DNA from 2 places in the Pseudonocardia sp. Ae717_Ps2 genome. Region 1 is predicted to be linked to the other one. Evidence: predicted binding sites of a transcription regulator. Region 1 holds the regulator's gene; the other holds the start of a gene.
The links. Region 1 encodes HspR, which represses chaperone genes until heat shock. Its sites were predicted from a motif close to ANNTTGAGTNNNNNNNACTCAANNT; they were not measured.
Positions count from the first base shown of each region.

Region 2: a site for HspR is predicted at 1,358-1,382, ahead of lon (endopeptidase La). Genes of this name have one in related genera too.

Region 1 covers NZ_MCIS01000001.1:5,702,672-5,706,068, reverse strand. Annotated here, with positions in the region: gene dnaJ (molecular chaperone DnaJ) at 1-1,042, shown strand, start outside; gene Ae717Ps2_RS26355 (heat shock protein transcriptional repressor HspR) at 1,048-1,503, shown strand; gene Ae717Ps2_RS26350 (MFS transporter) at 1,601-2,899, opposite strand; gene Ae717Ps2_RS26345 (ABC transporter substrate-binding protein) at 3,058-3,397, shown strand, end outside.
Region 2 covers NZ_MCIS01000001.1:206,593-209,989, forward strand. Annotated here, with positions in the region: gene Ae717Ps2_RS01045 (helix-turn-helix domain-containing protein) at 1-99, shown strand, start outside; gene Ae717Ps2_RS01050 (hypothetical protein) at 111-836, shown strand; gene Ae717Ps2_RS01055 (DUF2516 family protein) at 991-1,302, shown strand; gene lon (endopeptidase La) at 1,420-3,397, shown strand, end outside.

The DNA.
Region 1 (3,397 bases):
CGAGTCCAAGCGCAAGGAGTACGACGAGACCCGCGCGATGTTCGCCGGTGGCGGCGGCTTCGGTGGGTTCGGCACCGGTGGTGGCTTCCCCGGCGGCGCGCGACCCGGTGGCGCCGGCCAGGGTGGCTTCGACATCAACGACCTGTTCGGCCAGGCCGGCCGCGCGGGCGGTGCCGGGGCCGGTGCGGGCGACTTCAGCGACATCCTGGGCGACATCTTCGGCCGCGCCGCGCGCAACAGCGCCGGCGGTGCGGGCGGGTACGGCACGGCCGGTGCCCGCCGCGGCCAGGACGTCGAGAGCAGCCTGACCATCTCCTTCGAGGACGCGGTGCGCGGCGCGACGGTGCCCATCAAGCTGTCCTCGCCCGGGCGGTGCGAGCGCTGCGGCGGCACCGGGTCCCGGCCCGGCAGCACCCCTCGCACCTGCCCCACCTGCGCCGGTCAGGGCCTGGTGAACCGCAGCCAGGGCGCGTTCTCGTTCTCCGAGCCGTGCCGCGACTGCCGCGGGACCGGGCGCATCATCGACGACCCGTGCCCCGAGTGCCACGGCGACGGCGTGTCCACCCGGACCCGGTCGCTGTCCATCCGGGTCCCCGCGGGCGTCGACGACGGTCAGAAGATCCGGCTCCCCGGACAGGGCGAGCCCGGGCGCGGCGGGGCCCCCGCCGGGGATCTCTACGTGACCGTGAGCGTGACCCCGCACCGGATCTTCGGGCGGTCGTCGAAGAACCCCGACGACCTGACCCTCACCGTGCCGGTGACCTTCCCCGAGCTCGCTCTGGGCGCGACCCTGACGGTGCCCACACTCGACGGCACCGTCTCGCTGCGGATCCCGCCGGGCACCACCAGCGGCCGCACGTTCCGGGTGTCGGGGCGTGGGGTCGAACGCAAGAACGGGAAGAAGGGCAACCTGCTGGTCACCGTCGAGGTGGCGGTGCCGCAGAAGCTGGACGAGGCGGCGAGGAGCGCGCTGGAGGCCTACGCCGAGGCGACGTCGTCGTTCGACCCGCGGGCCGACCTGCTCGGTAGCGCCAGGAGGTGATGGCGGTGTCCGGACGACGCACCCCCCGTGACGGGGAGGAACCGCCGACGGTCGACGTGGCACACGACAGCCCGGTGTTCGTCATCTCGGTCGCCGCGCAGCTGTCCGGCCTGCACGCCCAGACCCTGCGCAGCTACGACCGGATCGGCCTGGTCAGCCCGGGCCGGTCCGCGGGCGGCGGACGTCGCTACTCCCAGCGCGACATCGCCCTGCTCCGCGAGGTGCAGCGGCTCTCCCAGGAGGAGGGCGTGAACCTCGCGGGCGTCAAGCGGATCATCGAACTGGAGCAGATGGTCGACCAGCTCTCGGCGCGCCTCGAGGAGGTGACCGCCGAGCTGGACGCGGTCCGCGCCGCCGCTGCGCAGGCCACCGCGGCGGTGCACCGCTCCTACCGGCGCGACCTCGTGCCGGTGGACCGGCGTCAGGCCGTCGTGCGCTGGCGCCCGGCCGACGACGGCTGAACCCGCTCCGTCGCGCACCCCGGCGTCCTCCGTCGGAACCGGGGTGCGGGACCGGGCCTCGCGCGGCGACGACCGTCGTGCCCGGGCCACGAGCCGGTCAGGCGGCCGTCAGCGCTCCGCGCCGGGCCAGCAGGCCCAGCATCACGGCTCCGGCCAGCGGCACCGCCGCCAGGACCAGGAACGGCAGGGCGGGTGGGAACGCGGGGTCGAGCAGCGCCCCGACCCCCGTCGAGCCGACGAGCACCATCAGCCCGCCGAACGAGGCGAGCACCCCGAAGTGGGCGCCCAGCCTGCGTTCCCCGGCCAGCCGCGGGACGAGATCCTGCGCGACCGGCACGGCGAACATCTCGCCGAAGGTCAGCAGCAGCACCATCAGCACCGCGGGTGTGAGCGCCCACCACCCCGGCAGGTCCGGCAGCAGCCGCGCCACCGCGACGACGGTGAACGACGCGGCCATCAGGCAGAACCCCAGCACCACCGCGCGGCCCGCCCCCATCCGGCTCCCCCAGGCCGTCACCCGCATCTGCAGACAGATCACCAGCACGGACATCATCACGAACAGGAAGCCGAGCGCGGCGGTGCGCCCGACGCGCTCCAGCTCGTCGGGCAGGGCCAGGTAGAGCTGGTTGTAGCAGAGCAGCCAACCCGAGTAGCCGACCGCGAACAGCAGGAAGCGTCGGTTCCCCAGCACCTCGCCCCAGCCGGCGAGCATCGGCTGCCCGGCCTGCTCGGGCTCGCGCCACGGCAGCCACCGCCAGTGCGCCAGACCCACCAGCACGAAGCCGGCGGCGGCGACCAGGCAGGCGAGCTGGAAGTCGACCACCATGAGCGCGGTGCCGACCAGCGGCCCGGTGACGGTCCCGACCTGACCGGCGACGGCGAACATCGAGAACACCTCGGTCCGCGCCGGGCCCTCACCGGCGCGCTCCCGCTCCCCGGCCTCCCGCGCCAGCGACGACTCGACCGCCGGCGAGAACAGGGCCGCCGCGAACCCGGTCAGCAGCGCCCCACCGATGACCGCGGGCAGCGATCCGGCCGCGCCGAGGAGGATGAAACCGATCACGCGCAGCGAGCACCCGACGAGCACGACCGGCTTCGCACCGAACCGGTCGGTCAGGGTCCCGCCGATCACGAACAGTCCCTGCTGGCTGAACGTCCGCAGCCCCAGCACCAGCCCGACGGCCGCCGCGGCGAGCCCGAGGTCCTCGGCCAGGTGCGTCGCCAGGTAGGGCAGCACCATGTAAAAGCCCACGTTGAAGGCCATCTGGGTGCTGATCAGCAGCTTCATGACCGGGGGGAGCCCGCGGAACTGGGCCCACCGGCCCGGTCGGAGCGGCGTCGGGGGACGCGGGTCCGACTCGGGATCGGCGGGTCGGCGGAGCAGGCTGCGGAGCACCACGAAGTGGTACCAGGTCGCCGTCGGCAGTCGCGACTCGATGGCAACAACGACATATGCGCATGCGTGAAGATGCTTGACCGTATGTACAGGCTTACCGAAGATCTCCCGGGCGCCGGGTGACACACGGTCGAGGGCGCCGGAGAGGCCAGGTCGTGATGCCCGCCGCCGTGCGCGCCGTCGTAGCACCCCGTCGTTCCCGCTTGCGGGTCGCCGCCGCCCTGGTGGTGAGCGCCGCGGTCCTCACCGCGTGCGGCGGCACCGGTGGCGGGAGCGGTCGGGTCGTGCCGGACGGGCAGGCCACGATCGCGATGGCCTTCGGCCCGTCGGCCGGTTACGGCGTGGACACCGACGACGCGTTCGTCCTCTCCCAGCTCGGGGTGACCGAGTCCCTGGTGGCGTCCGGCCCGGACGGGCAGCCCCGACCCGCACTGGCGACGGCGTGGGCCCAGCAGTCCGACCCGCGGACCTGGCGGTTCGAGCTGCGTCCCGGCGTGA
Region 2 (3,397 bases), 5.5 Mb from region 1:
CGGCAGAAACGCGTGCTGCTCGACGTCTACGAGTCGTTCCGCAGGGAGAACGGTCTCACCGCCGATCCCGACGACACGTCCACCGAATCCAGGAAGTGATCATCATGGCCGTGAACCTCCCCACCAGCGCCGACGTCCAGAAGCTGCGTGAGCAGACCGCCGAGCAGGCCGAGGTTGTCCGCACCCCGCTGCTCGCCGTCCTCGGTGCCGGCGACTACGCCTACAGCACCGTGACCAAGGTCGTCACCGACGCCCGCGAGACCGCCACCAAGCGCGCCGAGGAGGTCCAGACCCGCGTCCAGGAGCTCCCCGAGGAGCTCAAGGAGCTGCGCGGCAAGCTGTCCTCGGACAACATCCGCAAGCAGATCGAGGAGTTCCGCTCCGAGGTCGAGGGTGTCTACGTCGGCTTCGCCCAGCGCGGTGAGAAGGCCTGGGGCCGCATCCGCAAGCAGCCGCAGGTCAAGCAGGCCATCGCGACGGTCGAGGACCTGACCGAGAAGTTCGACACCCGCGTCGACGAGTTCGTGGACGAGACCCACGAGGTCGCCGTCAAGACCCTCGGCGCCGTCACCACGCAGACCCGCTCGGTCGGTGAGAAGGTCGCCCGCCGCGCCCAGACCGCTGCGGGCGAGGTCGCCGAGGCCGTCACCGAGGTCTCGAAGGAGGCCGCCGAGGCGATCGAGGAGGCCGGCGACGAGGTCGCGTCCACCACGCGTTCGACCGCGCGCCGCGCCGCCGCCAAGACCGACCCGAAGACCGCCACCGGCGCGAAGGTCCCGGCCCGCAAGCCGACCACCCGCCGTGGCACCTCGAGCGCGTCCGCCGCGAAGAAGTGACACCCGCCGGGCCCCGCGCCCGGTGAGCACGCACCGCGCCCCCGGCCGATCCTCGATCGGCCGGGGGCGTCGTCGTGTGCGGGGCCGTGGATCGGGCCGCCCGGGATGTGGCGCCGGACGTGACCAGCGCCCGGGTTGTCCGTACTCTGGCCGCGTGCTGTCGCTGCCAGGTGCCCCCGATGAAGTGATCATCTTCGTGATCAAGTGGATCATGGTGGTGGTCGGCGGGTTCTCGTTCGGGCACGCGCTGAGGCAACGCGCCGACGCCTTCACCGCGGCGGGCAAGCTCACCAAGAACGCCTGGTTGGGCATCACCGGCGTCGCGCTGCTGCTCCTGCTCGTCACGGGCGGCCCGATGTACGGCGGGGCCATGTTCTGGCTGGCCGCCACCGTCGCGACGCTGGTCTACCTGGTCGACGTCAAGCCCGCGGTGATGGAGGTCCAGGGCGGCGGACCGCGTTGGTGACCCACCCGGTCCTCGGGGTGCTCACGGCCGTCCCGGCCCGCCGAGGTCCGCGTTCGCCCTGAGCGGACACGACTCAACTCCGGGAAGCGGAGGGCCCTCCGCGTGGTTGTGCCGGGCATGAGTGACGTGCTGACGCTCCCGGTCCTGCCCCTCGACGACGCCGTGGTCCTGCCCGGCATGGTCGTCCCCGTCCGCCTCGACGACTCCGACACCCGTGCCGCGGTGGACGCGGCCACCGCCGCGGCCCAGGACCGTGACGACGGGAGACGGGTGCTCGTCGTCCCCCGCATCGACGGCCGCTACGGCGCCATCGGCGTCGTCGCCGTGCTCGAGCAGATCGGCAGGCTCCCCAACGGGGACCGGGCCGCCGTCGTGCGCGGTGAGCGGCGCGCCCGCATCGGGTCGGGGGTCTCCGGTCCGGGCGCGGCGCTCTGGGTCGAGGCCGAGCCGATCGAGGCCGGTGCGCCCACCGGCCGCACCCAGGAGCTCGCCCGCGAGTACAAGGCCCTGGTCGTCGGCATCCTGCAGCAGCGGGGCGCCTGGCAGGTGATCGACTCGGTCCAGCAGACCGACGACCCGGGTGCGCTCGCCGACCTCGCCGGGTGGGCCTCGTGGCTCGACGTCGCACACAAGGCCGAGCTGCTCGCCGAGACCGACCTCGACGCCCGGCTGGAGAAGCTCCTGGAATGGACCAAGGAGCACGTCGCCGAGCAGGAGGTCAGCGAGAAGATCTCGAACGACGTCCGCGAGGGCATGGAGAAGCAGCAGCGTGAGTTCCTGCTGCGCCAGCAGCTCGCGGCCATCCGCAAGGAGCTCGGTGAGGACGACCCGGAGGGCTCCGACGACTACCGCGCCCGCGTGGAGGCCGCCGACCTGCCCGACGACGTCCGCAAGGCCGCGCTGACCGAGGTCGGCAAGCTGGAGCGCGCCTCGGACCAGAGCCCGGAGTCCGGCTGGATCCGGACCTGGCTCGACACGGTCCTCGACATCCCGTGGAGCACCACGACCACCGACTCGTCGGACCTGGCGGAGGCCCGTCGCATCCTCGACGCCGACCACGCCGGCCTCGACGACGTGAAGGAGCGCCTCGTCGAGTTCCTCGCCGTGCGCGCCCGTCGCGGACGCAAGGGGCTCGACACGATCGGCGGCCGCGGCTCGGGCGCGGTGCTCTCGCTGGTCGGCCCGCCCGGCGTCGGCAAGACGTCGCTGGGGGAGTCGGTCGCCCGCGCGCTCGGACGCAACTTCGTCCGCGTGGCGCTCGGCGGCGTGCGTGACGAGGCGGAGATCCGTGGCCACCGGCGCACCTACGTCGGCGCGCTGCCCGGCCGCATCGTCCGCGCGATCCGCGAGGCGGGCTCGATGAACCCGGTCGTGCTGCTCGACGAGATCGACAAGGTCGGCAGCGACTTCCGCGGTGACCCGACCGCGGCGCTGCTGGAGGTGCTCGACCCGGCGCAGAACCACACCTTCCGCGACCACTACCTGGAGGTCGACCTCGACCTGTCGAACGTCCTGTTCCTGGCGACGGCGAACGACGCCTCCGCGATCCCCGGCCCGCTGGCCGACCGGATGGAGATCGTGACGCTCGACGGCTACACCGAGCCGGAGAAGGTCGCGATCGCCCGCGACCACCTGCTGCCGCGTCAGATCGCGAAGGCCGGTCTGGACGACGGCGACGTGGAGTTCACCGACGTCGCGCTCTCGATGATCGCCGCCGAGTACACCCGGGAGGCCGGGGTCCGGCAGCTGGAGCGGGGCCTGGCGAAGGTGCTGCGCAAGGTGGCGGTGCAGCTGGACGCGTCGGACACGGCGCGCCCGGTGCACGTCGACGCCGACGCGCTCGTCACCTACCTCGGACGGCCGCGGTTCACCCCGGAGTCCGCCGAGCGGACCTCGGTGCCGGGCGTCGCCACCGGACTGGCGGTGACCGGCGCCGGTGGGGACGTGCTGTTCATCGAGGCCACCGCAATGGAGGGCGAGCCGGGCCTGCAGATCACCGGGCAGCTGGGCGAGGTCATGACCGAGTCGGTCTCGATCGCCCTGTCCTACCTGCGCTCGCGCGGGCTGGCCGGTGACCTCGCGTCGCGCAAGCTGC